DNA from 4 places in the Klebsiella electrica genome. Region 4 is predicted to be linked to each of the others. Evidence: predicted binding sites of a transcription regulator. Region 4 holds the regulator's gene; each other region holds the start of a gene.
What was found. The regulator PurR, encoded in region 4, represses purine synthesis genes. The targets are predictions, from matches to a motif close to CANGCAAACGTTTGCNTG.
Positions count from the first base shown of each region.

Region 1: a site for PurR is predicted at 6,051-6,068, ahead of pyrC (dihydroorotase). Genes of this name have one in related genera too.
Region 2: a site for PurR is predicted at 3,365-3,382, ahead of purH (bifunctional phosphoribosylaminoimidazolecarboxamide formyltransferase/IMP cyclohydrolase). Genes of this name have one in related genera too.
Region 3: a site for PurR is predicted at 5,584-5,601, ahead of purM (phosphoribosylformylglycinamidine cyclo-ligase). Genes of this name have one in related genera too.

Region 1 covers NZ_CP041247.1:3,271,743-3,279,708, forward strand. Annotated here, with positions in the region: gene Electrica_RS15715 (MFS transporter) at 1-24, shown strand, start outside; gene murJ (murein biosynthesis integral membrane protein MurJ) at 78-1,613, opposite strand; gene Electrica_RS15725 (Gfo/Idh/MocA family protein) at 1,726-2,649, opposite strand; gene Electrica_RS15730 (YceH family protein) at 2,652-3,299, opposite strand; gene rimJ (ribosomal protein S5-alanine N-acetyltransferase) at 3,309-3,893, opposite strand; gene mdtH (multidrug efflux MFS transporter MdtH) at 4,123-5,331, shown strand; gene Electrica_RS15745 (lipoprotein) at 5,445-6,005, shown strand; gene pyrC (dihydroorotase) at 6,128-7,174, shown strand; gene dinI (DNA damage-inducible protein I) at 7,247-7,498, shown strand; gene bssS (biofilm formation regulator BssS) at 7,882-7,966, shown strand, end outside.
Region 2 covers NZ_CP041247.1:4,992,053-5,000,018, reverse strand. Annotated here, with positions in the region: gene Electrica_RS23895 (DUF1481 domain-containing protein) at 1-189, shown strand, start outside; gene purD (phosphoribosylamine--glycine ligase) at 361-1,650, opposite strand; gene purH (bifunctional phosphoribosylaminoimidazolecarboxamide formyltransferase/IMP cyclohydrolase) at 1,666-3,255, opposite strand; rRNA gene Electrica_RS23875 (16S ribosomal RNA) at 3,877-5,416, shown strand; tRNA gene Electrica_RS23870 (tRNA-Glu) at 5,502-5,577, shown strand; rRNA gene Electrica_RS23865 (23S ribosomal RNA) at 5,796-7,966, shown strand, end outside.
Region 3 covers NZ_CP041247.1:1,340,409-1,348,374, reverse strand. Annotated here, with positions in the region: gene Electrica_RS06495 (DnaA inactivator Hda) at 66-767, opposite strand; gene uraA (uracil permease) at 862-2,151, opposite strand; gene upp (uracil phosphoribosyltransferase) at 2,248-2,874, opposite strand; gene Electrica_RS06480 (6-phospho-beta-glucosidase) at 3,058-4,488, opposite strand; gene bglK (beta-glucoside kinase BglK) at 4,499-5,392, opposite strand; gene purM (phosphoribosylformylglycinamidine cyclo-ligase) at 5,658-6,695, shown strand; gene purN (phosphoribosylglycinamide formyltransferase) at 6,692-7,333, shown strand; gene ppk1 (polyphosphate kinase 1) at 7,608-7,966, shown strand, end outside.
Region 4 covers NZ_CP041247.1:2,320,769-2,328,734, reverse strand. Annotated here, with positions in the region: gene Electrica_RS11060 (C40 family peptidase) at 1-635, shown strand, start outside; gene sodB (superoxide dismutase [Fe]) at 1,053-1,634, shown strand; gene Electrica_RS11045 (MFS transporter) at 1,677-2,840, opposite strand; gene cydH (cytochrome bd-I oxidase subunit CydH) at 3,004-3,093, opposite strand; gene purR (HTH-type transcriptional repressor PurR) at 3,389-4,414, shown strand; gene punR (DNA-binding transcriptional activator PunR) at 4,433-5,344, opposite strand; gene punC (purine nucleoside transporter PunC) at 5,454-6,638, shown strand; gene cfa (cyclopropane fatty acyl phospholipid synthase) at 6,934-7,966, shown strand, end outside.

The sequences.
Region 1 (7,966 bases), 950 kb from region 4:
TCCGTAGCGCGCGCAGTCCGCTAAAAAAAACCCGCTCCGCCATGCGGAACGGGTCTCTTACAATCCGGCGTCTGGCGTCAGGCCGTACGTCGGGCAAACTCTTTTACCCGGAAGCCCAGCGCCATTAAGGTGGCAAAATACGCCACCACGCCCACCGCCACGACCGCCATCAGGCGCAGCAGACGGAACGGCATAGCACCCTGCGACCACTCCGGCATGATATACATCATGCCCAACAGCGCCGCCGACATCACCAGCACCGCAACCACCAGGCGCAGCAGAAAGGAGAACCATCCCGGCTGCGGAGTAAAGATTTTTTGTTTGCGCAGCTGCCAGTACAACAGACCGGCGTTAAGACAGGCCGCCAGACCGATAGACAGCGACAGCCCGGCATGCTTCAGCGGGCCAATAAAGATCAGGTTCATCACCTGGGTCATAATCAGCGTAACGATCGCGATTTTTACCGGCGTTTTAATGTCCTGCCGCGAATAAAAGCCCGGCGCCAGTACCTTAACGACAATCAGCCCCATCAGTCCGACGGAGTAAGCCACCAGCGCGCGTTGGGTCATCGCGGCATCAAAAGCGTTGAATTTCCCGTACTGGAACAACGCAACGGTGAGCGGCTTCGCCAGGATCCCCAATGCCACGGCGCTGGGCAACGCCAGCAAAAAGCACAGGCGCAGCCCCCAGTCCATCAGGCGGCAGTACTCATCATGATTACCGCTGGCAAAGCTTTTTGACAGCGAGGGCAGCAGGATAGTCCCCAGCGCCACGCCAAGCACCCCGGACGGAAACTCCATCAGACGATCCGCGTAATACATCCACGACACCGAACCTGACACCAGGAACGAGGCGAAGATAGTGTTGATAATCAATGAAATTTGACTGACGGAGACGCCGAGGATCGCCGGCCCCATCTGCTTGACCACCCGCATTGCGCCGGCATCTTTCAGGTTAATGCGCGGCAGAACCAGCATGCCAATTTTTTTCAGATGCGGCAGTTGATAGGCCAGCTGCAGCACCCCGCCGACGGTCACCGCCCACGCCATCGCCAGCATAGGCGGGTGAAAATAGGGCGCGGCAAACAGGGCAAAGCCAATCATACTGACGTTGAGGAACGTCGGAGCGAAGGCGGGAACGGAAAAACGGTTCCAGGTGTTAAGGATCGCCCCGGCTAACGACGCCAGTGAAATCAACAGAATATAAGGAAAGGTGATGCGCAACAGCTGGGTGGTCAGGGTAAATTTATCCGCGCTGTCGGCAAAACCGGGCGCGGTCACGGTAATCACCCAGGGCGCCGCCAGCATGCCAAGAAGGGTAACGACCGCCAGAACCAGCGTCAGCAGGCCAGAAACATAGGCCACAAACACGCGGGTCGCCTCTTCGCCCTGCTTGCTTTTATATTCGGCAAGAATGGGAACAAATGCCTGAGAGAACGCCCCTTCAGCGAAGATACGGCGCAGTAAATTCGGTAATTTAAACGCGACGAAAAAGGCATCCGTCGCCATCCCTGCGCCAAAAATTCGCGCGACGATAGCATCACGCGCAAATCCGAGAACGCGTGAAAACATGGTCATCGAACTGACTGCTGCCAGTGATTTTAAAAGGTTCATTAACGTCTTATTCCACAACCCTGAAGTAAAACGCCCGCGATTGCGGGCGCTGGAAAGTGGCGATAGTCTACCGGGTTCGTCATGAATTACTACTCCCAGATGTTACAACCAATTATTCACTCATTGCCTCGCGCCAGAGTTTTTCGACCACCCGTTGGGCCAGCAGCGCCTGCTCACCGGCGGTTTCCGGAACCGTCTGATTTTGCACGCATTCGATAAAATGACGCGCGCAGCCGACAAAACCTCGCTGCTCCAGCGTGGTTTGCCAGCCCGGAACCGGGCGCATCATCAGCCCCTGACCGCGCTCCTCCTGCCATTCGCGCATATCACAGACGCCGTACAGTGCGCCGTCGGTCACGGCCTGCACCCACTCCCGCTGGCTGCCGGCGCGACGGTGCATGCTGGTGGTGACCTCCAGTTGGGGCGTGCTGAAGTGGTGTTCAGCATAGAGCATTTCGCCGTGGGCCGTGGTTTGCAGCGAGCCGCCGCTCAGGCGCGCGGTACCGCCCGCCAGCCACAGCGCGGTATCCACCACATGCAGATAATCATCCAGGAGCGTAAAACGCAGATCGTGGCCGACGCTGTCGCTGCGATGCTTATCCATACGCAGCGATGCGGCGCTGCCCATCTGCGTTTTGAGTTCACGGTACAGCGGCGCAAAGCGACGGTTAAAACCGACCATCAGCGTGAGCTTGCGGCGCGCCGCCAGTTCGACCAGCGACTCGGCCTCATTCAGCTTATCGGCCAGCGGTTTATCCACGCACACATGCACCCCGGCATTCAGCAGGCGGCTGACGACCTCAAAATGCGACGCCGTTGACGTATGCACAAAGACCGCATCGCACTGCGCCGCCAGCTGCTCCAGCGAGTCGGCATAAGGAATGCGCCAGGCATCGCAGATACGTAGCGCTTTCTCTTTACCCGGCGACCAGGCCGCCTGCAGCGTCCAGTCGTCTGCAGCACCCAGCACCGGCAGCCAGGCCTTCTGCGCGATGCCCCCTAACCCCACCACGCCAATGCGTAATTTTGCGCTCACGATTAGTCTCCCAGGTGAGCCAGCAGCGAGGCCAGTCGCTCTTTCAGTTCCGCGACTTCCCCTTCCAGCGTCTCAACCCGCGCGAGGAGATCATCGGTCGGCGGCGAGACGGCTTCAACGGCGGTAATAAGCGAGTCCATATCATCGCAAAACAGATGCATATAGCGGGATTCTCGTTTTCCCGGCTCGCGCGGCAGACGAGCGACGAAAGGCCCGTCATCCCGGGTGGCCAGCGCTTCCAGCACGCTCTCCACTTCCGCCATATCGCTAAAGTCATGCATTCGCTGCGCGCGGCTGCGCAACTCGCCCGGCGTCTGCGCGCCGCGCAGCAGCAGCGTTGTCACAACCGCCACTTCCGCCGGAGACAGTTTCAGATCGCCAAATTCAGAATTACAAAACCGCTGCTCATATTTGGTCACCCGGTTGCCGAAACCGCTGACGGTACGCAGGTAATGGCGTTTGACCAGGGCATCCAGCAGATCCTGAATATCACTTTCGCTCAGCGACATCACCGGCTCGCGGTTGGTTTTCTGATTGCAGGCAGTCACCACCGCATTGACCGACAGCGGATACTGCTCAGGCGTGGTGACCTGTTTTTCCAGCAAACAACCGATGACGCGCGCTTCGTGTGCGGTTAACTGATATTTCATGCTTTCTCCTCAGCGACCCGGAGTCCAGTCCGGGGTCGTCAACGCCGTCAGTACGTGGTCACGCCACTGCCCGTCAATCAGCAGGTAATTTTTGGCGTACCCCTCTTTTTCAAAGCCAAGACGAGCCAGTAAATCGCCGCTACGTTGATTATGCGGCATGTAGTTGGCCATGATGCGATGGATATGCTGCGTGCGCTGCATATAGCGAATCGCCGCGGTCAGGGCTTCAAACATCAGCCCCTGGCCTTGCCACTTCTCGCCAATGGAATAACCGAGGTAGCAGGCATGAAACGACCCGCGTACCACATTGGAAAAATTTGCCACGCCGATAATTTCTTTCTCTTGCGGATCGAGCAGCGCAAAATAGAATGCCGATCCCTGTTTATGAAACTCGGAAATCATCGATAAACGCGCCTGCCAGCCAGAGGGGTAGCAGTGGCTGTCGTCGCGCACCGGCTCCCAGGGTTTTAAGAACCCTTTATTCTCCGCGTAATAATCGGCCAGACGCCAGGCGTCACGATCGTATACCAGCCGCACCACCAGCCTGTCCGTCGTCAAACGCACCTTAGGTACGTTACTGCGATAGCCAAACATTCCCTTCTCCTGTTCCCCTGACTGATTACCCTGCTCTCTTCACTATACCTGTCCTGAACGCTTGTGTGAAAACAGCAACATACCATTTTCTGCACCAGCTCCCTTTTTCGATGAATAGACTCTATCGATCTTGCATTTTGATAAAAAAATATTGTCGCAAGGATGCTGGGAAAGTCAGCATATTCCCCGCACACTATCCCGGTAACTGTTTATTTTCCCTGGAGGGGAAATGTCCCGCGTATCGCAGGCAAGGAGCCTGGGTAAATATTTCCTGTTGGTCGACAACATGCTGGTGGTGCTGGGCTTTTTTGTCGTCTTTCCGTTGATTTCTATTCGCTTTGTTGACCAGATGGGCTGGGCGGCGCTGATGGTCGGGATTGCGCTCGGCCTGCGTCAGCTGGTACAGCAAGGATTAGGCATTTTTGGCGGCGCGGTCGCCGATCGCTTTGGCGCCAAACCGATGATCGTCACCGGCATGCTCATGCGCGCGGGCGGTTTCGCGGCAATGGCCGTGGCCCATGAGCCGTGGGTTCTGTGGCTCTCCTGCATTCTCTCCGGCCTCGGCGGCACGCTGTTCGATCCGCCGCGCGCCGCGCTGGTCGTCAAGCTGGTGCATCCGCATCAGCGCGGGCGGTTCTTTTCGATTCTGATGATGCAGGACAGCGCCGGGGCGGTGATCGGCGCCCTGCTCGGCAGCTGGCTGCTGCAATATGACTTCCGTCTTGTCTGCAGCGTGGGCGCGGCGTTGTTTGTCGCCTGCGCCGCGTTCAACGCCTGGTATCTCCCGGCGTGGAAGCTCTCCACCGTGAAAACCCCGGTTCGGGAAGGTCTGGGCCGGGTGCTGCGCGATAAGCGCTTTGTCACCTACGTTCTGACGCTCACCGGCTACTACATGCTGGCCGTCCAGGTGATGCTGATGCTGCCGATTATGGTCAACGACATCGCCGGTTCACCGACCGCGGTGAAATGGATGTACGCCATTGAAGCCACTATCTCGTTGACTCTGCTCTACCCCATCGCCCGCTGGAGCGAACAGCGCTTTCGCCTGGAACATCGGCTGATGGCCGGGTTACTGGTGATGACCGTCGCCATGTTGCCCATTGGCTTGACCAGCAATTTACAGCAGCTGTTTACCCTAATTTGTCTCTTCTATATGGGCTCGATCATCGCCGAACCAGCGCGGGAAACGCTGGGCGCCTCTTTAGCCGACGCCCGGGCGCGCGGCAGCTATATGGGCTTTAGCCGACTGGGGCTGGCCTTTGGCGGCGCGTTTGGCTACGCCGGCGGCGGATGGTTGTTCGATGCGGGTAAAGCGCTGAATCAGCCCGAACTGCCGTGGCTGATGCTGGGTATTATCGGTCTGTTTACCTTCATTGCCCTGTGGTGGCAGTTCAGCCAGAAGCGCTCGACATCCGGCATGCTGGAGCCACGTACCTGACCCGGCCCGCAACGTAAGGCCTGTTTTCAGCATTTTCCGCTAGTGCGCCGAATGCTGGCAGGCCATGCTGCTTTATGTCAGGATAAGCCCTGGTATGACCGTTAAGGAATCCAATGAAAAAGATGTTTATCGTGGCCGCGCTGCTTGTCAGCGGCCTTCTGAGCGGCTGTAACCAGCTCACGCAGTATTCAGTCAGCGAGCAGGAAATTAACCAGGCGCTGCAGAAACGTAACCATTTCGCTAAAGATATCGGCCTGCCGGGCGTGGCGGATGCGCATATTGAATTACGCGATCTGACCAGCGCGATTGGCCGTGAAGAGCCGAACAAAGTGACGCTGAGCGGTATTGCCAACCTGGATCTGAACTCGTTGTTCGGCAATCAGAAAGCCACCATCGATCTGAAGCTCAAGGCGCTGCCGGTCTTTAATAAAGACAAAGGCGCGATCTTCCTGCAGGAGATGGAAGTGGTTGATGCGAAAGTGTCGCCTGAGAAGCTGCAGTCCGTCGTGCAAACGCTGATTCCCTACCTGAACCAGTCTCTGCGCAGCTATTTTAACCAACAGCCAGCCTACGTTCTGCGCGAAGACGCCAGCACCGGCGAAGCGCTGGCGAAAAAATACGCGAAAGGCATCGAGGTGAAACCGGGCGAAATTATCATCCCGTTCACCGATTAATATGACGGGCGCTGCGGCGCCCGTTTTTTTACGGAAATTGATGCAAAGGAAAACGTTTACGCTTATCCTTAGTGCCCGGCAAAAACAGCCCTGATGACTGACCCTATTAGCCGGAGCTTTCCATGACAGCACAACCCCAGGTATTGAAAATCCGCCGCCCTGACGACTGGCATATCCATCTGCGCGATGACGATATGCTGAAGACCGTCGTGCCTTACACCAGTGAGTTTTATGGCCGGGCGATCGTGATGCCGAATCTGGTGCCGCCTGTCACCACCGTTGAAGCGGCGATAGCCTATCGCCAGCGAATCCTTGACGCCGTTCCCGCCGGGCACGACTTTACGCCGTTGATGACCTGCTACCTGACCGATACGCTCGACCCGGCAGAGCTGGAGCGTGGATTCCACGCTGGCGTATTCACGGCGGCCAAACTCTACCCGGCCAATGCCACCACCAACTCCAGCCACGGCGTCACCAGCATCGATGCCATTATGCCGGTACTGGAGCGCATGGAAAAACTGGGTATGCCGCTGCTGGTTCACGGTGAAGTCACTCACGCCGAGATCGATATCTTCGATCGCGAAGCGCGCTTTATCGAAACGGTAATGGAGCCGCTGCGTCAGCGTTTACCGGGTCTGAAGGTGGTATTTGAACATATCACCACCAAAGATGCCGCCGAATACGTCCGCGACGGCAACGAACTGCTGGCCGCGACCATTACGCCTCAGCACCTGATGTTTAACCGTAACCACATGCTGGTTGGCGGCGTGCGCCCCCATCTTTACTGTCTGCCGATTCTGAAACGCAATATTCACCAGCAGGCGCTGCGTGAACTGGTTGCCAGCGGTTTTACCCGCGCGTTTCTGGGAACCGACTCCGCCCCGCACGCCCGCCATCGTAAAGAAGCCAGCTGCGGATGCGCCGGCTGCTTTAACGCGCCGACCGCGCTGGGCAGCTATGCAACGGTGTTTGAAGAGATGAATGCCCTGCAGCACTTCGAAGCGTTTTGTTCACTGAACGGTCCGCGTTTCTACGGCCTGCCGGTGAATGAGACCTTTGTTGAGCTGGTGCGCGAAGAGAGCGCCGTCGTTGAAAGCATCGCCCTGCCGGACGATAGCCTGGTGCCTTTCCTTGCCGGTGAAACCCTGCGCTGGACGATGAAAAAATAAAAGCGTTGCCCCTTGTTGTAAATGCAAACCTAATACTGTATAAATAAACAGTATATTACACAGGGGGCAATCATGCGCATCGAAGTGTCTATCGCCAAATCCACAGCCTTACCCAACGGCGCCTTAGAAGCGCTAAACAATGAACTCTCCCGACGCATCGAACAGCAGTTCCCGGCTCATTCAAGCCAGGTAACCGTACGTTTTGCCGCCAATAACAATTTGTCGGTCATTGGCGGCCTGAAAGAAGATAAAGACCGGATAAGCGAAATCCTGCAAGAAACCTGGGAAAGCGCTGATGACTGGTTTGTCCATGACGTATCCTGACCCTCTCTGGCGGTATGCTGCTGCAGAATGGCGTAGGCTCTGAGCAAACTGAGCAGGCCCCTCTGAAGCCGCCGCCAGGACATAGCGTCAGGGACAGCAAATTTTATTTGCTCCCTCATTGTGCTTTTTTTGCCGGGTCGCCCCGGCTTTTTTTATCCCCGTTTCAGCCTCAGATTTTTCTTTTTTCTCCCGTTCATTTGCTTAAGAAATAACGTTTCGCGGATCGCGTCCTGTACAAAAAATCACCAAAAAGAGGTGACCTCGCCCCGTTTGATTTAATTTCTCGAGTTTATTCTTAACACCTGATATAATTAACTTGCTTCAAAAAATATGCATTAAACCTCGAGAATTGTTGTCTTTTAACATATGAATAAGGGGTTATGATGGAAAAGAATAATGAAGTCATCCAGACCCATCCCCTCGTCGGATGGGACATCAGCACCGTTGATAGCTACGATGCCATGATGT
Region 2 (7,966 bases), 2.6 Mb from region 4:
ACGACCTGTGAAGGGCAAACCGTGAAGCCGGATCTGGATGCCCGGGCCTTAGCTCACATTGAACGCCGCCAGAATCACTCTTCCGTTGAGGTGAGCGTGGCGTGGCTGGAAGCCTCAGAGGGCGCTCAGCTTTTGCTGGTGGCCAACGAAGATTTCTGTACCTGGCAGCCGCAGGAAAAAACCTTCTGACGTTCTGTCAAAGAGGCTTTGCGCACCCGGCGCCTGTTCTTCTCCATACGTTAGCTCTGAGGCGCCTGACCGCATGCGCTCCGCAACATGATGGCGGACGATAAAAAAAACGGGCGACTCCAGAATGAAGCCGCCCGTCAATAAGGCCTGTTATGAGGTCACGCTCAAGCGCTAGCGTTGCTCGCGGGCGATTGCGCGCCAGCCAATATCGCTACGGCTGAAGCTACCTTCCCAATGAATACCGGTCAGGAGTTCGTAGGCGCGCTGCTGCGCCTGGGCCACGGTGTCACCCAATGCCGTCACGCACAGTACGCGGCCGCCATTCGTCACCACGCGCTGGTCATCGGTAAGCTTCGTCCCGGCATGGAAGACCTTGCCATCCACAGCTTCTTGCTGCGGCAGGCCGAAGATTTCGTCGCCGGTGGCGTAGTTGCCCGGATAGCCGCCTGCGGCGACCACGATACCCAGCGAGGCGCGATCGTCCCACTCGGAGGTTTTCTCATCCAGTTTTCCGTCGCAGGCGGCGAGGCACAGCTCCACCATGTCGGATTTCATACGCAGCATAATGGGCTGCGTTTCCGGATCGCCGAAACGGCAGTTGAACTCGATAACTTTTGGATTGCCCTGTTTGTCGATCATCAGACCGGCGTACAGGAACCCGGTATAGGTATTGCCTTCCGCCGCCATACCTTTGACCGTTGGCCAAATGATGCGATCCATGGTGCGCTGATGAACCTCATCGGTGACCACCGGGGCGGGTGAATAGGCGCCCATACCACCGGTGTTCGGACCGGTATCGCCATTACCTACGCGTTTGTGGTCCTGGCTGGTGGCCATCGGCAGAACGTGCTCGCCGTCGACCATGACGATAAAGCTGGCTTCTTCGCCGTCGAGGAACTCTTCGATCACGATCCGATGGCCCGCGTCGCCAAAGGCGTTGCCGGCCAGCATATCCTGAACCGCCTCTTCCGCTTCTTGCAGCGTCATCGCGACAATCACGCCTTTACCGGCTGCCAGACCGTCCGCCTTGATAACAATCGGCGCACCTTTTTCGCGCAGATAGGCCAGCGCAGGTTCGACTTCGGTGAAGTTCTGATATTCCGCGGTCGGAATGTTATGCCGCGCGAGGAAATCTTTGGTAAAGGCTTTTGAACCTTCCAGCTGGGCGGCGCCTTCGGTCGGGCCGAAGATTTTCAGGCCCGCGGCGCGGAACGCATCGACAATGCCAATCACCAGCGGCGCTTCCGGACCGACGATGGTCAGATCGATCTTTTCGCGCTGGGCAAAGTCCAGCAGCGCCGGAATATCGGTCACGCCGATATTGACGTTTTGCAGCGCGGGTTCCAGAGCGGTGCCGGCGTTACCCGGCGCCACGTAGACGGTGTCGACCAGCGGAGACTGTGCCGCTTTCCATCCCAGCGCGTGCTCGCGGCCGCCGTTGCCAATCACTAATACTTTCATGTTCTGCTCCGTGAATTAATGGCGGAAGTGGCGCATGTCGGTGAAGATCATCGCAATACCGTGTTCGTCGGCTGCGGCAATCACTTCATCGTCGCGGATAGAACCGCCAGGTTGGATCACGCAGGTTACACCAACCGCCGCAGCCGCATCGATACCGTCACGGAACGGGAAGAAGGCATCGGAGGCCATTGCCGAACCTTTGACTTCCAGACCTTCGTCACCGGCTTTAATCCCGGCGATTTTGGCAGAGTAAACGCGGCTCATCTGACCCGCGCCGATGCCGATAGTCATATTCTCTTTGGCGTAAACAATGGCGTTGGATTTCACGAACTTCGCCACTTTCCAGCAGAACAGCGCATCACGCAGTTCTTGTTCCGTCGGCTGGCGTTTGCTTACTACGCGCAGTTCACCGGCGCTGACCATGCCCAGATCGCGATCCTGAACCAGCAGGCCGCCGTTAACGCGTTTGAAATCGAGGCCTGGAACGCGTGCCGCCCACTCGCCGCAGGTCAGAACGCGGACGTTCTGTTTGGCCGCCGTTATCTTCAGGGCCTCTTCGCTGGCGGATGGCGCAATGATCACTTCAACAAACTGACGGGAAATGATGGCCTGCGCGGTTTCTGCATCCAGCTCGCGGTTGAAGGCGATAATGCCGCCGAATGCGGAGGTCGGGTCGGTTTTGTAGGCACGATCGTAAGCATCCAGAATTGAGGAGCTGACCGCAACGCCGCATGGGTTGGCGTGTTTAACAATCACGCAGGCCGGTTCGCTGAACTCTTTCACACACTCCAGCGCCGCATCGGTATCGGCGATGTTGTTATAAGAAAGGGCTTTGCCCTGAACCTGAGTAGCGGTCGCAACCGACGCTTCTTTAATTTCTTCTTCTATATAGAAGGCAGCCTGCTGATGGCTGTTCTCGCCGTAGCGCATATCCTGCTTCTTAATAAAGTTCAGGTTCAGCGTACGCGGGAAGCGGCCGGAGGCTTCCTGAGTCTCACCGTGATAGGCCGGAACCATGCTGCCGAAGTAGTTGGCAATCATGCTGTCGTAGGCGGCGGTGTGCTCGAAAGCTTTAATGGCGAGATCGAAGCGGGTTTCCAGAGTCAGGGAACCGTCATTCGCATCCATCTCTTTAATAATGGCGTTGTAGTCATGGCTCTTCACGACGATAGCCACGTCTTTATGGTTCTTGGCCGCGGAGCGCACCATTGTCGGGCCGCCGATATCGATGTTTTCCACCGCATCTTCCAGCGAGCAACCTTCGCGGGCGACGGTCTGGGCGAACGGATAAAGGTTAACAACAACCATATCGATAGGAGAGATAGCGTGCTGGGCCATGATCTCGTCATCCTGGCCGCGACGGCCGAGAATGCCGCCGTGTACTTTTGGATGCAGGGTCTTAACGCGTCCATCCATCATTTCCGGGAAACCGGTGTAGTCAGAGACTTCGGTTACCGGCAGGCCTTTCTCAGCCAGCAGGCGTGCGGTACCACCCGTAGACAGTAGCTCAACACCACGAGCGGAAAGAGCCTGCGCGAATTCGACGATACCGGCCTTGTCAGAAACACTGAGCAGAGCGCGGCGGACTGGACGACGTTGTTGCATGGTATTAAATCCCCAGGATTTGAACATTACAGAGAGCGTTAGGTGAATTTTTGTCTAAAAACTCACCTGACGCACCCCACCGGGCATCCTTGTCATAGCGCGGCATTGTAACGAAAACGTTTGCGCAACGCTCGCGAATTTTTATCTTTCTCTTTTTTGCCGCTCTCTTCTTTATATAGAAGGGGCTTTTGCTGGGCTTTATGCGCTAACAAGCGGTACGGTCTGTGGATAATTCTGTGTGTAACAGGGTATAAAGCGGGGTTTTGCTGGGGAATGCAGCAGTCAGTCATTTTTCTGCAATTTTTCTATTGCGGGCGTTCGAGAACTCCCTATAATGCGCCTCCATCGACACGGAACAACGGCAGACAAGCCGCCGGGTTGAAAGAGAAAACTTCTGAAAAATGAGGTTGACTCTGAAAGAGGAAAGCGCGTAATATACGCCACCTCGCGACAGAGCGCTAAGCGCCGTCGCAACTGCTCTTTAACAATTTATCAGACAATCTGTGTGGGCACTCAAAGTGACATGGATTCTTAACGTCCTCGGACGAAAAATGAATACCAAGTCTCAGTGAGTGAACATACGTAATTCATTACGAAGTTTAATTCATGAGCATCAAACTTAAATTGAAGAGTTTGATCATGGCTCAGATTGAACGCTGGCGGCAGGCCTAACACATGCAAGTCGAACGGTAGCACAGAGAGCTTGCTCTCGGGTGACGAGTGGCGGACGGGTGAGTAATGTCTGGGAAACTGCCTGATGGAGGGGGATAACTACTGGAAACGGTAGCTAATACCGCATAACGTCGCAAGACCAAAGTGGGGGACCTTCGGGCCTCATGCCATCAGATGTGCCCAGATGGGATTAGCTAGTAGGTGGGGTAACGGCTCACCTAGGCGACGATCCCTAGCTGGTCTGAGAGGATGACCAGCCACACTGGAACTGAGACACGGTCCAGACTCCTACGGGAGGCAGCAGTGGGGAATATTGCACAATGGGCGCAAGCCTGATGCAGCCATGCCGCGTGTATGAAGAAGGCCTTCGGGTTGTAAAGTACTTTCAGCGAGGAGGAAGGCGGTGAGGTTAATAACCTCATCGATTGACGTTACTCGCAGAAGAAGCACCGGCTAACTCCGTGCCAGCAGCCGCGGTAATACGGAGGGTGCAAGCGTTAATCGGAATTACTGGGCGTAAAGCGCACGCAGGCGGTCTGTTAAGTCAGATGTGAAATCCCCGGGCTCAACCTGGGAACTGCATTTGAAACTGGCAGGCTTGAGTCTTGTAGAGGGGGGTAGAATTCCAGGTGTAGCGGTGAAATGCGTAGAGATCTGGAGGAATACCGGTGGCGAAGGCGGCCCCCTGGACAAAGACTGACGCTCAGGTGCGAAAGCGTGGGGAGCAAACAGGATTAGATACCCTGGTAGTCCACGCTGTAAACGATGTCGACTTGGAGGTTGTTCCCTTGAGGAGTGGCTTCCGGAGCTAACGCGTTAAGTCGACCGCCTGGGGAGTACGGCCGCAAGGTTAAAACTCAAATGAATTGACGGGGGCCCGCACAAGCGGTGGAGCATGTGGTTTAATTCGATGCAACGCGAAGAACCTTACCTACTCTTGACATCCAGAGAACTTAGCAGAGATGCTTTGGTGCCTTCGGGAACTCTGAGACAGGTGCTGCATGGCTGTCGTCAGCTCGTGTTGTGAAATGTTGGGTTAAGTCCCGCAACGAGCGCAACCCTTATCCTTTGTTGCCAGCGATTTGGTCGGGAACTCAAAGGAGACTGCCAGTGATAAACTGGAGGAAGGTGGGGATGACGTCAAGTCATCATGGCCCTTACGAGTAGGGCTACACACGTGCTACAATGGCATATACAAAGAGAAGCGACCTCGCGAGAGCAAGCGGACCTCATAAAGTATGTCGTAGTCCGGATTGGAGTCTGCAACTCGACTCCATGAAGTCGGAATCGCTAGTAATCGTAGATCAGAATGCTACGGTGAATACGTTCCCGGGCCTTGTACACACCGCCCGTCACACCATGGGAGTGGGTTGCAAAAGAAGTAGGTAGCTTAACCTTCGGGAGGGCGCTTACCACTTTGTGATTCATGACTGGGGTGAAGTCGTAACAAGGTAACCGTAGGGGAACCTGCGGTTGGATCACCTCCTTACCTGAAAGAACCTGCCTTTGTAGTGCTCACACAGATTGTCTGATGAAAAGTAAAAAGCAAGGCGTCTTGCGATTGAGACTTCAGTGTCCCCTTCGTCTAGAGGCCCAGGACACCGCCCTTTCACGGCGGTAACAGGGGTTCGAATCCCCTAGGGGACGCCACTTGCTGGTTTGTGTGAGTGAAAGTCGCCGACCTCAGTATCTCAAAACTCATCTTCGGATGACGTTTGAGATATTTGCTCTTTAAAAATCTGGATCAAGCTGAAAATTGAAACGACACACTGTTCCCTTTCTCCGTAATAAGAAAGGAAAAGCGGTGTGTCCGAGTCTCTCAAATTTTCGCAACACGAACCGTTTTACGAAACAGTTTCGGGTTGTGAGGTTAAGCGACTAAGCGTACACGGTGGATGCCCTGGCAGTCAGAGGCGATGAAGGACGTGCTAATCTGCGATAAGCGTCGGTAAGGTGATATGAACCGTTATAGCCGGCGATTTCCGAATGGGGAAACCCAGTGTGATTCGTCACACTATCGTTAAGTGAATACATAGCTTAACGAAGCGAACCGGGGGAACTGAAACATCTAAGTACCCCGAGGAAAAGAAATCAACCGAGATTCCCCCAGTAGCGGCGAGCGAACGGGGAGCAGCCCAGAACCTGAATCAGTTTGTGTGTTAGTGGAAGCGTCTGGAAAGTCGCAGGGTACAGGGTGATACTCCCGTACACTAAAATGCACAGGCTGTGAGTTCGAAGAGTAGGGCGGGACACGTGGTATCCTGTCTGAATATGGGGGGACCATCCTCCAAGGCTAAATACTCCTGACTGACCGATAGTGAACCAGTACCGTGAGGGAAAGGCGAAAAGAACCCCGGCGAGGGGAGTGAAAAAGAACCTGAAACCGTGTACGTACAAGCAGTGGGAGCCTCTTTATGGGGTGACTGCGTACCTTTTGTATAATGGGTCAGCGACTTATATTCTGTAGCAAGGTTAACCGAATAGGGGAGCCGCAGGGAAACCGAGTCTTAACTGGGCGTTAAGTTGCAGGGTATAGACCCGAAACCCGGTGATCTAGCCATGGGCAGGTTGAAGGTTGGGTAACACTAACTGGAGGACCGAACCGACTAATGTTGAAAAATTAGCGGATGACTTGTGGCTGGGGGTGAAAGGCCAATCAAACCGGGAGATAGCTGGTTCTCCCCGAAAGCTATTTAGGTAGCGCCTCGTGAACTCATCTTCGGGGGTAGAGCACTGTTTCGGCTAGGGGGTCATCCCGACTTACCAACCCGATGCAAACTACGAATACCGAAGAATGTTATCACGGGAGACACACGGCGGGTGCTAACGTCCGTCGTGAAGAGGGAAACAACCCAGACCGCCAGCTAAGGTCCCAAAGTCATGGTTAAGTGGGAAACGATGTGGGAAGGCACAGACAGCCAGGATGTTGGCTTAGAAGCAGCCATCATTTAAAGAAAGCGTAATAGCTCACTGGTCGAGTCGGCCTGCGCGGAAGATGTAACGGGGCTAAACCATGCACCGAAGCTGCGGCAGCGACGCGTATGCGTTGTTGGGTAGGGGAGCGTTCTGTAAGCCGTTGAAGGTGGCCTGTGAGGGTTGCTGGAGGTATCAGAAGTGCGAATGCTGACATAAGTAACGATAAAGCGGGTGAAAAGCCCGCTCGCCGGAAGACCAAGGGTTCCTGTCCAACGTTAATCGGGGCAGGGTGAGTCGACCCCTAAGGCGAGGCCGAAAGGCGTAGTCGATGGGAAACAGGTTAATATTCCTGTACTCGGTGTTACTGCGAAGGGGGGACGGAGAAGGCTATGTTGGCCGGGCGACGGTTGTCCCGGTTTAAGCATGTAGGCGGAACGATTAGGTAAATCCGGTCGTTTATTCAACGCTGAGGTGTGATGACGAGGCACTACGGTGCTGAAGTGACAAATGCCCTGCTTCCAGGAAAAGCCTCTAAGCATCAGGTAACATCAAATCGTACCCCAAACCGACACAGGTGGTCAGGTAGAGAATACCAAGGCGCTTGAGAGAACTCGGGTGAAGGAACTAGGCAAAATGGTGCCGTAACTTCGGGAGAAGGCACGCTGATGGTAAGTGAAGTGACTTGCTCATGGAGCTGAACTCAGTCGAAGATACCAGCTGGCTGCAACTGTTTATTAAAAACACAGCACTGTGCAAACACGAAAGTGGACGTATACGGTGTGACGCCTGCCCGGTGCCGGAAGGTTAATTGATGGGGTTATCCGTAAGGAGAAGCTCTTGATCGAAGCCCCGGTAAACGGCGGCCGTAACTATAACGGTCCTAAGGTAGCGAAATTCCTTGTCGGGTAAGTTCCGACCTGCACGAATGGCGTAATGATGGCCAGGCTGTCTCCACCCGAGACTCAGTGAAATTGAACTCGCTGTGAAGATGCAGTGTACCCGCGGCAAGACGGAAAGACCCCGTGAACCTTTACTATAGCTTGACACTGAACACTGGTCCTTGATGTGTAGGATAGGTGGGAGGCTTTGAAGTGTGGACGCCAGTCTGCATGGAGCCGACCTT
Region 3 (7,966 bases), 980 kb from region 4:
GCGCAGCGAGTGACCTCTTCACGCGAGGGTCGCGGATTGGGGGCGATAGCAGAGATCCAGCCCGGCTAGAGTTTGAGGATCTCTTTGACGAAAGGAATGGTCAATTTACGCTGCGCGGTGATCGACGCATGATCGAGCTGATCGAGGGTCATAAACAGCGAGCGCATTTCACGATCTAACCGCTTGAGCAAGAAACGACAGACGTCTTCCGGCATCTCAAAACCCCGCAGGCGCGCGCGCAGCTGTAGCGCCTGCAGCTTATCTTCATCCGACAGCGGCTGTAGCTTGTAGATTTGCCCCCAGTCGAGGCGCGACGCCAGATCCGGCAACCCGAGATTCAGCTGGCGCGGCGGACAATCGCCGGTAATCAGCAAACGCGTTTTACCCGATTCGAGGATCCGGTTATAGAGGTTGAAAATGGCCATTTCCCACGGCTCGTCGCCGGCCACGCACTCGATATTGTCAATACAGACCAGCGAAAGCTGCTCCATCCCGTCGAGCACTTCCGGTACAAACCACGTACGCTTATCCAGTGGAACATAGCCCACCGCGTCGCCGCGCTGGGAAAGCTCCGCACAGGCGGCATGTAACAAGTGACTGCGCCCCGCCCCTTCGCGTGACCAGATATAGATGTATCCGCTATGTTCCTGCCGCAACACATTCTGTAAGGCAGCAAGAAGAGAAGGATTATCACCCGGCCAAAAACTTGCGAAAGTTTCATCATCGGGAAGATACAGTGGCAGAGAGAGCTGTGCCGGTGCGTTCAGATGGACCTCATCATAGGCTTACAGAAAAACGCGGAGAGTTTATCACGAAGTATGCCTTGAGAGAACCGGGCGGGATCGCCGCCCGGTTGTCGGATCAATGTTTTACTTCTGTACTGTCGGCCGCATCCAGCACAACCTCTTCCGGGCGCAGGACGCCGATCAGTTTGAAAATCAGGCTCAGGCCCACGCCGACAATTGTCGCCAGCGCCATGCCTTTCAGCTCCGCCGCGCCAATGTGTACTTTCGCGCCGCTGACGCCAATGATCAGGATCACGGAGGTCAGAATCAAATTCTGCGCCTTGTTGTAGTCCACTTTCGATTCGATCAGCACGCGAATCCCGGAGGCACCAATCACGCCGTACAGCAGCAGCGAAACGCCACCCATTACCGGCAGCGGGATTATCTGAATCGCCGCCGCCAGCTTGCCGACGCAGGAGAGCAGAATGGCGATAATCGCCGCCCCGCCGATAACCCAAGTGCTGTAGACGCGGGTGATCGCCATGACGCCGATATTCTCACCGTACGTGGTGTTGGGCGTCGAGCCAAAGAAGCCAGAGATCATCGTCGACAGGCCGTTAGCAAACATCGAACGATGCAGCCCCGGATCGCGGATCAGATCTTTTTTAACGATATTCGCCGTTACCACCAGGTGGCCGACGTGCTCGGCAATCACCACCAGCGCGGCGGGCAGAATGGTGAAAATCGCAAACCACTCAAAGCGCGGCGTGTAGAACGTCGGCAGGGCAAACCAGTGCGCCTCGGCAATCGGCGTGGTGTCGACAACGCCCATCACAAAGGAGAGCGCGTAGCCCACCAGCACGCCAATCAGAATCGGGATAATGGCGAGGAAACCGCGAAACAGCACCGAACCGAAGACCGTCACCGCCAGCGTCACCATCGAAATAATGATGGTTTTGCTATCCGGCGATTGCCCGTCGGCTGGTAGCAAACCGGCCATATTCGCCGCGACGCCCGCCAGTTCGAGACCGATAACCGCGACAATGGCCCCCATGGCCGCCGGCGGGAACATCACGTCCAGCCAGCCGGTGCCGGCTTTTTTGACAATAAAGGAGACGATGCAGAACAGAGCGCCGCACATAATGAAGCCACCCAGCGCCACTTCATACCCCAACGGCAGCAGCAGCAGAACCGGGGAGATAAACGCGAAGCTCGATCCGAGATAGGCCGGGATTTTGCCCTTACAGATGAAAAGGTACAGCAATGTCCCAATGCCGTTAAACAGCAGAACGGTAGCCGGGTTGATATGAAACAGAACGGGCACCAGAACCGTTGCGCCAAACATAGCGAACAGATGCTGCAAACTCAGTGGGATAGTCTGTAAAAGCGGCGGTCTTTCACTCACCCCGATTGCGCGGCGCGTCATAGCGTTTTCCTCTAAGAGTCGTTTATTAGTTGCTGTGAGTTTGTTTTATTCAAAAAAAAGCCGACTCTTAAAGTCGGCTTCTTATTATCGATGCAATCACTTGGTACCAAAAATCTTATCGCCGGCATCGCCGAGCCCCGGAATAATGTATCCGTGCTCGTTGAGGCCCTGGTCAATGGATGCGGTATACATCTCAACATCCGGATGCGCTTTCTCCAGCGCGGCAATCCCTTCCGGCGCCGCCACCAGAACCAGCACCTTAATGCTGGAACAGCCCGCTTTTTTCAGCAGGTCGATGGTGGCGATCATCGAACCACCGGTTGCCAGCATCGGGTCAACCACCAGCGCCATGCGCTCATCGATATTCGACACCAGCTTCTGGAAATAAGGCACCGGCGCCAGCGTCTCTTCGTCACGATAGATCCCCACCACGCTGATACGCGCGCTCGGTACGTGCTCCAGAACCCCTTCCATCATCCCCAGACCGGCGCGCAGAATCGGCACAACGGTGATTTTCTTCCCTTTGATCTGCTCGATTTCTACCGGGCCATTCCAGCCTTCGATGGTGACTTTCTCTGTCTCCAGATCGGCAGTGGCTTCATACGTCAGTAAGCTACCTACCTCAGAGGCAAGTTCACGGAAGCGTTTGGTGCTGATGTCGTGCTCACGCATCAGGCCCAGCTTGTGTTTGACGAGCGGGTGTTTCACTTCCACAATCTTCATTTTCTTTCTCCTCTGAGGGGCAGCCACAAAAAAAATCGCGGGATTATACCGCTTTTTTCCATTTGCGCCATAGCCGATATGTTTGACCGGGATCAACCAAAATGCTTTGCGCTGCCTGAGCCAGTATAAATCAAAATAAAAAAACCCCGCACGGGCGGGGTGGTACGAAGCCTGAGGGGCGTTTTACAACGTTTCGCCGTTGCTGCTGATAACCTGTTGATACCAGGAGAAGGAGCGCTTCCGGCTGCGATCCAGCCCTCCGTTGCCTTCATTATCTTTATCAACGTAGATAAAGCCGTAGCGTTTTTTCATTTCACCGGTACCGGCGGAAACGAGGTCGATACATCCCCATGGGGTATAGCCCATCAGGTCAACGCCGTCCTCAACCACCGCTTTTTTCATCTCGGCAATATGCGCGGAGAGATAATCGATACGGTAGCGATCGTCCACCGTGCCGTCAGCTTCGCGCACGTCGATGGCCCCAAAGCCATTCTCCACAATAAACAGCGGCAGCTGGTAATGATCCCAGAACCAGTTCAGAGAGTAGCGCAGGCCAACCGGGTCAATCTGCCAGCCCCAGTCTGACTTCTGCACGTACGGGTTGGAGACCAGGCTCTTCGTCTCGTCATAATCCAGCAGCGGATTATCATCGGTCGCTTTCGTCGCAAACGACATATAGTAGCTAAAGCCAATATAGTCGACGCAGCCTTCGGTCAGCGCCTGACGGTCTTCTTCAGTGATATCCAACTCGAAACCGCGACGCGCAAAGTAGTTCAGCAGATGCTGCGGGTACTTGCCACGGACGTGAACGTCGGTAAACCAGTAACGGCGATGCATGGCGTTCATTGCCATCATCACATCGTTCGGGGCGCAGGAGAACGGATAAATCGGACACATGGCAATCATGCAACCCACCTGCAGCGAGGGATTAATCTCGCGGGCGGCTTTTACCGCCAGGGCGCTGGCCACCAGCTCATAGTGCGCCGCCTGATACATCACCGGCTCGCGATCTTCATCCGGCAGATACTTCAGACCGGAGTTGGTGAACGGGGCAAAATCTTCGTGGAAGTTAGCCTGGTTATTGATCTCATTAAAGGTCATCCAGTACTTCACTTTGTGCTGATAGCGATCGAACACCACTTTCGCAAAGCGGACGAAGAAGTCGATCAGCTTACGGTTACGCCAGCCGCCATACCCGGTCACCAGATGGTAAGGCATCTCGAAGTGAGAGAGCGTAATCACCGGTTCAATACCGTACTTCAGGCATTCATCAAACAGGTCGTCATAGAACTGGAGCCCCGCTTCATTAGGCTCAGACTCATCACCCAGCGGGAAGATACGTGTCCAGGCAATCGAAGTGCGGAAGCATTTAAAACCCATTTCGGCAAACAGCTGAATGTCTTCTTTATAGCGGTGGTAAAAATCAATCGCCTCATGGTTGGGATAATTTTTCCCCGGCAGTACGCCATGGGTGATTTCACGCGGCACGCCGTGCGCGCCGGCGGTCATCACATCGGCCACGCTGACGCCTTTACCGCCTTCCTGCCAACCGCCTTCCAGCTGATGCGCCGCTACCGCGCCGCCCCACAGAAAACCTTCTTTAAATCCAGACATGTTCTCTTCCTTATGAGCAATCGCCGCTAAGCGATCGATTTTGCTGATTAAAATGGTAAACCGCCCCCAGCAAACCGGCATCGTTGCCGTGACTGACGGCGTCGAGATAGTCGGCGATACCGAACCAGGCAAGATGTTCACGCAACTTCGGCAAAAAGCCCGGTCGTTCGACAATGCCGCCGCCGATGAAAATGGCCTGCGGATCAAAAATGTTCACCAGGTTGTACAGACCGGTACCGAGACCGTTGAAAAAGTCAGCCACCAGCCGCTGGCAGACCGCGTCGCCCGCCTCGTAGCGATCGAAGATCTCTTCGCCGGTTACCGCTTCCGGCGATTTACCGACATGCCCGGCATAGCGGTGCCGCAAGACGCGCATCGTGCTGTTTTCATTCATTGAATAGCGGCGGACATCGCGAGCGCCTGGGCGTTCGGTCTGCATATAGCCAAATTCGCCCGCGCGAAAACGCGCGCCATGCACCAGCTGGTTGTGACAAAAAATCGCGCCGCCAATGCCGGTGCCGATCGTCAGAACCAGAAAGTCGCTCATGTCGGCCGCTTTACCCTGCCAGCGCTCGGCGAGCAGAACGCAGTTCGCATCGTTTTCGATGGCGACGGGTAGCCCGGTCTGTTGCTCCAGCCAGTGTTTAATCGCGAAATTATCGAACTTACGGATTGCGCCGCCCATTTCAATAAAGCCGGTGTGCGGGTTGACATAGCCTGGCGCGCCGATCGCCACACCTTCGCACTCCGGGTGAGCGGCAATCCATGCCAGCATCGCCTGTAGTATCTGGTCGCCGTCGCTGTCACTTATCGACTGCTTATCTTTTTTAAGCAGTTCGCCCGCAGCGGTGCTGACGCCCATTTTTAACGCCGTTCCGCCGATATCAAATGCGGCAATGTTCATCCCGTCTCTTCCCCCTGAATCCCCGCGGAATCTACCTTCGGCTCTCCTGAATAAAAAAAGAAACCGGTTTCATAGGCATGATGGCTATTCCCGATGTCTGAGGCAAGTACAAGAATGTACCCGGTTCCATTTTCGTGAACCGGTTCAAATTTGTTCATATCGCTGCCGATTCACGCCGACTGCAAAGCAGGCTCGCAAACGTTTGCTTTCCCTGTTAGAATTGCGCCGATTTTTCTTGCTACCGCAAATGTGTGGAGATTTCGCAGTGACCGATAAAACCTCTCTCAGCTATAAAGATGCCGGCGTAGATATTGATGCAGGCAACGCGCTCGTCGACCGTATCAAGGGTGTGGTGAAGAAAACCCGCCGCCCGGAAGTGATGGGTGGACTGGGCGGATTCGGCGCACTGTGCGCATTGCCGCAAAAATACCGCGAGCCGGTTCTGGTTTCCGGCACTGACGGCGTCGGCACCAAGCTGCGTCTGGCAATGGACCTGAAACGCCACGATACTATCGGTATTGACCTGGTGGCGATGTGCGTCAACGACCTGGTGGTCCAGGGTGCAGAACCCCTGTTTTTCCTCGACTATTATGCGACCGGTAAACTGGATGTCGATACGGCAGCCAGCGTGATCAGCGGCATCGCCGAAGGCTGCCTGCAGTCCGGGTGCGCGCTGGTTGGCGGCGAAACGGCGGAAATGCCGGGCATGTACCACGGCGAAGACTATGACGTCGCGGGCTTTTGCGTCGGCGTAGTAGAAAAATCAGAAATTATCGATGGCAGCAAAGTTGCCGATGGCGACGTGCTGGTCGCGCTGGCCTCCAGCGGCCCGCATTCCAACGGCTACTCGCTGGTGCGTAAAATTATCGAAGTCAGCGGCGTCGATCCGCAGACGACCGATCTGAACGGTTCGCCACTGGCCGACCATCTGCTGGCGCCGACCCGCATCTACGTTAAGTCGGTGCTGGACCTGATTGCTAACGTTGAAGTTCACGCGATCGCCCACCTGACCGGCGGCGGCTTCTGGGAAAACATTCCGCGCGTGCTGCCGGACAATACCCAGGCAGTCATCGACGAGTCCTCCTGGCAATGGCCGGAAGTCTTCAACTGGTTGCAGCAGGCCGGTAACGTCAGCAGCCATGAAATGTACCGTACCTTTAACTGCGGCGTCGGCATGGTTATCGCCCTGCCGGCAGACGTCGCTGACAGCGCTATGGCGCTGCTGAACGAGAAAGGTGAAAACGCGTGGAAAATCGGCTATATCAAAGCTTCTGATTCCGAACAGCGTGTGGTCATTGAATGAAAAACATAGTGGTGCTGATTTCCGGTAACGGAAGCAATTTGCAGGCGATAATTGATGCCTGCGGCCGAAAGCAGATTAACGGCACCCTGAGAGCGGTATTCAGCAATAAGGCCGACGCGTTCGGCCTTGAACGCGCGCGTGAGGCCGGTATTCCGGCCCATGCGTTGTCGGCCAGCCAGTTCGCCAATCGCGAAGCTTTCGATCGCGAACTGATGCATGAGATCGATGCTTATGCGCCGGATCTGGTGGTGCTGGCAGGCTACATGCGGATCCTTAGCCCGGCGTTTGTCGCCCATTATCAGGGGCGTCTGCTGAATATCCACCCGTCGCTGTTGCCAAAATACCCGGGGCTGCATACCCATCGCCAGGTACTGGAAAACGGTGATGAGGAGCACGGTACATCGGTGCATTTCGTCACCGATGAGCTCGACGGCGGTCCGGTAATTCTGCAGGCCAAGGTGCCGGTTTTTGCCGGGGATAGCGAAGACGAGATTACCGCTCGCGTGCAGACTCAGGAACATGCCATCTACCCGCTGGTGGTGAGCTGGTTTCTGGACGGCCGTCTGCGCATGGAAGGGAATGTGGCCTGGCTTGATAACGTCCCTCTGCCGCCACAGGGCCATGCGGCTGAAGAATAATCATCAGTGCCTCCGGCTCTCCGCCAGAGGCGTATTTTATCGATGCACCGCCTGCCGCTTTCCCCCTATGTTGTTCAAATCAGAGATGATTTTTGCCCCGTTTATATTCAGGAACAGCCTTGTTTTGTACACAAAACCGGCACTCGCTCGCCATCGTTTTTGTTCACAGCATATTGAAAGAAAACTGTCATACTTCTTTGACATAGTTGGACATTCAATGGCAAAGCTCGCCATAATGAAAAAGCAACATCAATCAACCGGAGTGTGAGTTGTAATGGGCCAGGAAAAGCTATATATCGAGAAAGAACTCAGCTGGTTGTCCTTTAACGAACGCGTACTTCAGGAAGCCGCGGATAAAAGTAACCCACTGATTGAGCGCATGCGCTTTTTGGGCATCTACTCCAACAACCTCGATGAATTTTATAAAGTGCGCTTCGCTGAACTTAAGCGCCGCATCATAATTAGCGAAGAACAAGGCAGTACCGCCCATTCTCGCCATTTGTTAGGCAAAATTCAGGCCCGCGTATTGAAGGCCGATCAGGAATTTGACAGCCTGTATAATGAGCTGCTGCTGGAAATGGCGCGTAATCAGATTTTCCTGATTAATGAACGCCAGCTATCCGTCAATCAGCA
Region 4 (7,966 bases):
AATCCAGCCAGACAGCGCTGAACCGTCACGCCGTCGGCACGAAAAAATGCGTCTTGCGTAAAGGGTATAAAAAACAGTGTGCCAAATCGATCGCGCCTGGTGCCGAGCCGGCTCCGGTTATGGCCAGCGTGCAGAGCAAATGCGTCGTGCGTAAAGGCTACAAAAAACGCTGTAAAACAGTCGCGGAAGAACCGCCTCTGACGCTGGCGGATGCACATAAAGTCCGCGTACAGAAAGCGCAAACCACCGCCATGTCGAAGTTAATGGACCAGATTGGCAAACCGTATCGCTGGGGCGGAACCTCGCCACGTACCGGTTTCGACTGCAGTGGGCTGGTGTACTACGCCTATAAGGATCTGGTAAAAATCCGCATTCCGCGCACCGCTAATGAGATGTATCACCTGCGCGATGCCCGTCCGGTCGACCGCGGCGAGTTGCAAAGCGGCGATCTGGTCTTCTTCCGCACCCGTGGGCGCGGCACTGCCGATCACGTCGGCGTTTACGTCGGCAACGGCAAGTTTATTCAGTCGCCGCGTACCGGCCGCGATATCCAGATAACCTCATTAAGCGAGGATTACTGGATTCGCCACTATGTCGGCGCGCGCCGCGTAATGACCCCCAAAACCATTCGCTGAACCTCACCTGCCGCGCCTGCGGCAGGTCAACTGTTCTCGCTATAACGCCAGGCTCATCTCATGCCAGGACATGCCGCCATGATCCGAGGCCGAAGGCCGCTCGTAGCGGATTAGACACCACAGACCTCTGCAAAATGGATTTTTCAGTCATCACTTTATCTTTTAGCAGCAACAGCATTCAACCGGCTCTGCGGCAAGGGGATCTCCTGCCGTCCGGCTAAGGCTTAACCGGCTGCGGTTGTTAAATATACCCTTTATCATTGCAAGGCTTTTAACTCCCTTCTGCAAGTGTTAGCATTCTGATCACAATAAAAACCTGTCGCACTCGCCGCGGCGAGGGACAGTACATGCTGTTCTGGATGGTAAAACATCCTTTGAATGTGAGCTAAAAAACAAGAAGTTATAAGGAGAGTAACAATGTCGTTTGAATTACCTGCATTACCGTATGCAAAAGACGCCCTGGCGCCGCACATTTCCGCAGAAACCCTGGAATACCACTACGGTAAACATCACCAGGCCTATGTCACCAACCTCAACAACCTGATCAAAGGCACCGCGTTTGAAGGTCAATCTTTAGAAGCGATCGTCCGCTCTTCTGAAGGCGGCATCTTTAACAATGCGGCCCAGGTCTGGAACCATACTTTCTACTGGAACTGCCTCGCACCGAATGCGGGCGGCGAACCGGAAGGTGAGCTGGCAGCCGCTATCAATCAATCCTTCGGCAACTTTGCAGAGTTCAAAGCGAAGTTTACCGACGCGGCGGCGAAGAACTTTGGTGCCGGCTGGACATGGCTGGTTAAAAACAGCGATGGCAGCCTGAGCATTGTCTCCACCAGCAACGCTGGCACGCCGCTGACCGGCGATGCCAAACCGCTGCTGACCGTGGATGTCTGGGAACATGCCTATTACATCGACTACCGTAACGCCCGTCCTGACTACCTGGCGCACTTCTGGGCGCTGGTAAACTGGAAGTTTGTCGCGGCCAATCTGGCGGCCTAAAACGCGAACGCAGAAGGGGCAACCCTTCTGCGAATACATCGGCTATCCGACCAACGCCTCTTCCGGCTGCGAACGCCCGCCGAACAGCACCAGCAGCAGCGCCCCCCCGGCAATTATCGCCCCCATCACCGGCACAAAAGCATAGCCCAGTCCGCCGGAAATCACCGCGCCGCCGGCTGCCGCGCCCAGCGCATTGCCGAGATTAAACGCCCCGATATTGACTGACGAAGAGAGCCCCGGCGCTTCATGGGCCACGCGCATCACCCGCATTTGCAGCGGCGGAACCACGGCGAAGGTCGCCGCCCCCCAGACCACCATACTGATAGCGGCCCCCAGCTGCGTCTGCGCCAGCAGCGGAATTGCCAGCATGATAACCATCAGCAGCAGCAGAAAACCCTTCAGCGTCCCGGAGACGGAGCGGTCGGCGAACTTACCGCCCAGGTAGTTACCCAGCGAAAAGCCGACGCCAATCAACACCAGCATGACGGTGACGAACAGCGGCGAGGCGTGCGTAACGGTGTGCAGCACCGGCGCAATATAGGTATAGAGGGTGAACATGGCGCCTGCCCCCAGCACGGTGGTCAGCAGCGCGGAGAGCACCTGCGGACGGACCAACACGGAGAGCTCCTGTTTAACGTTCGGGCGCTCGCCAGCGCTGCCTTTGGGCAACGAAAACCACAGGCTAACCATCGCCACCAGCCCCAGACCTGCCGTCGCGAGGAACGACATCCGCCAGCCGATCGTTTCGCCCAGCCATGTCGCCGCCGGAACGCCGCCAATATTCGCGATGGTCAACCCCATGAACATGGTCGCCACCGCGCTGGCCTGTTTGTGTTTGGGCACCACGCTCGCCGCCACCACCGAACCGAGGCCGAAGAAAGCCCCGTGGTTAAGGCTGGTGATAATGCGCGAAATCAGCAGCGTGGTGTAATCCGGCGCCATTGAGGAGAGGACGTTACCCAGCGTGAAGATCGCCATCAGAAAAATCAGCGCATTTCTGCGCGCGCGATGAGAGAGCAGCAAAGTCATCAGCGGCGCCCCGACCATCACGCCGATCGCATAAGCGCTGATCAGCATTCCCGCCGCCGGAATTGACACGTCGACGCCTTTGGCAATCACCGGCAGCAGCCCCATCGGGGAAAACTCCGTGGTACCAATACCAAACGCGCCTATCGCCAGCGCTAATAAGGGGAAGTTGATTTTCATGCAATGACTCCAGCAGACCGTCATCGGCGACGGTATCTCATTAGAAGTCAAAAGCATGACATCAATCACAAAAAAACAAAAGTAAACGAAATGGCAAAAGATTTTTGCGAAATTGGTAATAATGGCGGGATGTCGGGGGAAAGAGACCTCTCCCCCGGATAAATCAGTGCAGTACCGCTGTCAGGCCAGCGGCCACGATAAGACCCAGGACAATAATCGTTGTCGTCAGCGAAAACTTTAAATCTGTATCCATCAATTTTTCCCCCTGTTATCCCCACATGAAAAGTGAGCTTGCTCATTTTTGCACACTATCGCGCAAAAATCTTCCATGTTTTAGGGCGATGCACATTTTTGCTCTTCCCCTTTGCCGCAAGATCGGACAAAATCCCACGCTAATTTGAAAGCGTATCGGCCATTGACCCCTTCCTGTCGTTCTGTGTCGTTTTCCCGACGTGATGCAATGATGAAAATTGTCTTCAGGGTGTGTACAGGCAAACGTTTACGTATCGATAATCAGACGATCAGGTCAAGGTCTGGAGTGAGAAGTAATGGCAACAATTAAAGATGTAGCGAAGCGCGCAAACGTTTCCACTACAACAGTATCACATGTAATTAACAAAACCCGTTTCGTGGCGGAAGAGACCCGCAACGCCGTGTGGGCGGCGATCAAAGAACTGCACTATTCTCCAAGTGCCGTTGCTCGCAGCCTGAAGGTTAATCACACCAAATCGATCGGCCTGCTGGCCACCAGCAGCGAAGCGGCCTATTTCGCTGAGATTATTGAAGCCGTAGAAAAGAGCTGTTTCCAGAAAGGCTATACCCTGATTCTCGGCAATGCGTGGAACGATCCGGAAAAACAGCAGGCCTATCTGTCGATGATGGCGCAAAAGCGCGTCGACGGCATGCTGGTTATGTGTTCTGAATATCCGGAATCGGTGCTCAGTATGCTGGAAGAGTACCGCCATATTCCGATGGTGGTAATGGACTGGGGTGAATCCAAAGCCGACTTCACCGATTCGGTGATCGATAACGCCTTCGAAGGCGGCTACATGGCTGGTCGCTACCTGATCGAACGCGGCCACCGTGAAATCGGCGTGATCCCGGGTCCACTGGAGCGTAACACCGGCGCCGGGCGCCTGGCGGGCTTTATGAAAGCCATGGAAGAAGCGCAGATCGCCGTTCCGGAAAACTGGATTGTTCAGGGCGACTTCGAGCCTGAATCCGGCTACCGCGCGATGCAGCAGATCCTCAGCCAGCAGCATCGCCCGACGGCAGTCTTCTGCGGCGGCGACATCATGGCGATGGGCGCCATCTGTGCTGCGGATGAGATGGGTCTGCGCGTGCCGCAGGACATTTCGCTGATCGGTTATGATAACGTGCGTAACGCCCGCTATTTCAGCCCGGCGCTGACCACCATCCATCAGCCGAAAGACTCGCTGGGGGAAGCGGCCTTCAATATGCTGATGGATCGGATCGTCAATAAGCGTGAAGAATCTCAGTCGATTGAGGTTCACCCGCGACTGGTAGAGCGCCGCTCTGTCGTCGACGGCCCGTTCGTCGACTACCGTCGCTAATCGCCCGTGCGGCGCCGGCTACTCCGGCGCCCGCAGCCACTCCCGGTTTAACGTTTCACTGTCCCCCAGATAATCCAGCAGCCATGAGAGGGCCGGCGAGGCGTCGCTCTGCTGCCATGTCAGGCAGCATGCGGCATCCGGAAACGGGTTTTCCAGCGCCAGCGCGGTCCATTCGCCGCGGTCAATCCAGGGGCGGGCGAAATGGCTCGGCACCATGCCAACGCACAATCCCGCCGACAGGCAGGTCGCCGATGACTCCCAGTCCGGCACCACCACCCTTTTCTGGTTATCCAGTAGCCAGGTCGTGCGTTTCGGTAACGAGCGGGAGGTATCCTCCCGGACCAGCGACGGCCAGTTGCGCAACACATCATCGCTGAGTGGGCCGGTCATCTGCGCCAGCGGATGATGGCTCGCCACCACGCAATCCCAGCTCAGCATCCCCATATCGCGAAAAGCGTAGCGCCCCCCCACCGGAATAGAACGGGTGGCCCCGATAGCTAGCTCCACGCGCCCGTCGGCCAGCGCGTCCCAGACGCCGTTGAAGACCTCCTGAAAAACAATCAGCTCGACATCCGGAAAGTGACGATAAAAATCGACAATCATCTGCCGCATACGGGCCGGTTTAACGATGTCATCCACGGCTATCGACAGCTGACCGCGCCAGCCGTTGGCTATCTGCTGGCACTGCTGGCGGGTGATCTGCATTTTTTTGATAACAGAACGTCCCTCCTGTAAAAACCAAAGCCCGGCGGGGGTCAATTCGACATCGCGATGGCGGCGTTCAAAAAGCGGTACCGCCAGCCACTCTTCCAGCTGACGGACGGTATAACTGACCGCCGAAGGTACGCGGTGCAACTCCTGCGCCGCTGCGCTGAAGCTGCCGTTGCGGGCGACAGCATCAACAACTTCGAGTGAGTATTCGGACCACATATTCTGCCTGCAAAAATTTTGAATGCATGTAGAAAATATTAGCGTTTCACAAGCCAGAATGCACTCCCTACACTCTGCGGCATCCTATCTGTATCTATAAGAGAATGTTATGCAACAACCGGGGAAAGGATTTTTAGTGTGGCTGGCGGGACTCAGCGTGCTGGGTTTCCTGGCCACCGACATGTATCTGCCGGCCTTTTCGGCTATCCAGCAGGATCTCAATACCTCTGCGGCGTCAGTCAGCGCCAGCCTGAGTCTGTTCCTCGCCGGCTTCGCCATTGGGCAGCTGTTCTGGGGCCCGCTCTCGGACCGCTACGGACGTAAACCGATTCTGCTGACCGGGCTGGCTATCTTCGCTATCGGCTGTCTGGGAATGCTGTGGGTACGCGATGCCACCCTGATGCTGGCGCTGCGCTTTATCCAGGCTCTCGGCGTCTGCGCGGCGGCGGTGACCTGGCAGGCGATGGTCACGGACTATTATCCCGCCCAGCGCACTAACCGTATTTTCGCCACCATCATGCCGCTGGTGGGGTTATCGCCGGCTCTGGCGCCGTTGCTCGGCAGCTGGCTGCTCGCCCATCTCGAATGGCAGACCATTTTTGCCACTCTTTTTGCCATCGCCCTGCTGCTGATGGTCCCCGCCCTGCGCCTGAAGCCGGTCGCCAGGCCGCAGGGTGACGCCCGCGAAAAACTGACCTTTATGACGCTGCTGCGCTCACGCGAATACAGCGGCAACGTGCTGATTTACGCCGCCTGCTCCGCCAGCTTTTTTGCCTGGTTGACCGGGTCGCCGTTTATTCTCCATGAGATGGGCTACGGTCCGACCGCTATCGGTCTTAGCTATGTCCCGCAGACTATCGCCTTTTTAGTCGGTGGCTATGGATGCCGCGCGGCGCTGCAGAAATGGCAGGGCCAACAGCTGCTGCCCTGGCTACTGGTGATTTTCGCCGTCAGCGTGGCCGCAACCTGGATGGTGGGCCTGGCTGCGGACGCCTCAATTATTGTGGTGATGATTCCCTTCTGCGTGATGGCGATTGTCAATGGCGGGATTTACCCGATAGTTGTCGCCCAGGCGCTGAAGCCGTTCCCCCAGGCGACAGGTCGTGCCGCCGCGTTGCAGAACACGCTGCAGCTCGGCCTGTGCTTCATGACCAGCCTGCTGGTCTCGGCGCTGATTGCCACGCCGCTGCTGACCACCACCAGCGTGATGCTGGTTTCTATCGTGCTGGCCGGGCTGGGCTATTTTATGCAGCGTCAGAGCGTGTGCCTGACCACGGAGTCATCGCATGCATAAATGCGTTTCAGTGATGTTACAGGTCAGTAATTAGCCTGCTAATATATTTTTATTGAAAGCCTGATCTCAGCGGCCTATACTGGTGCGGCTTCACATAAATAAAAAAATTTTTAAGATTAACGGGAGCAGGATGCATCCCGTTTCACCATGGAAGGCCTTTCGGCAAGGGTTTTCGCCCTTCCTCTGTTCTACGTCGGATAGCAGCTTCACGGATATTCCGTGAGATTTCTCACAAAGCCAAAAAAGCGTCTACGCTGTTTTAAGGTTCTGATCACTTGGGCGTGATGGAGAAGCTATGAGTTCATCGTGTATAGAAGAAGTAAGCGTACCAAACGACGACTGGTACCGAATTGCAACCGAATTACTCGGTCGCGCGGGCATTGAAGTCAATGGCCCCTCCCCCTCCGATCTGCAGATTAACAATCCGCTCTTTTTTAAACGTGTTTTGCAGGAAGGGTCACTGGGGTTAGGTGAAAGTTATATGGACGGCTGGTGGGATTGCGAACGGCTGGATCTATTCTTCCATAAAGTACTGCGCGCCGGGCTGGAAAATCAGCTCCCGCATCATCTCAAAGATACGTTGCGCGTCGCGGGCGCTCGCCTGTTTAATCTACAAAGTAAAAAGCGCGCCTGGATTGTCGGGAAAGAACATTACGACCTCGGCAACGATCTTTTCAGCCGTATGCTCGACCCCTATATGCAATATTCCTGCGCGTACTGGAAAGAGGCGCAATCGCTGGAAGAGGCGCAGGTAGCTAAATTAGATCTTATTTGCCGCAAGCTGCAGCTGGAACCGGGGATGCGGGTGCTGGATATTGGCTGCGGCTGGGGTGGGCTGGCTTACTACATGGCCAAAAATTATCACGTCAGCGTGGTCGGGGTGACCATTTCCGCCGAGCAGCAAAAAATGGCCCAGCAGCGATGCGAAGGGTTGGATGTCACCATTTTGCTGCAGGACTATCGCGATCTGCATGACCACTTTGATCGCATTGTTTCCGTCGGGATGTTTGAACACGTGGGACCTAAAAATTACGCCACCTATTTTGACGTGGTAGATCGTAATTTGAAACCTGACGGTCGTTTCTTACTGCACACCATTGGCTCCAAAAAAACGGACCACAGCGTCGATCCGTGGATCAATAAATATATTTTCCCCAACGGTTGCCTGCCTTCGGTTCGTCATATCGCGCAAGCCAGCGAATCCCATTTTGTGATGGAAGACTGGCACAATATCGGTGCCGATTACGATACCACGTTAATGGCCTGGTACGAGCGCTTCCTGGCCAGCTGGCCCGAGATCGCCGATAACTATTCGGAACGTTTTAAAC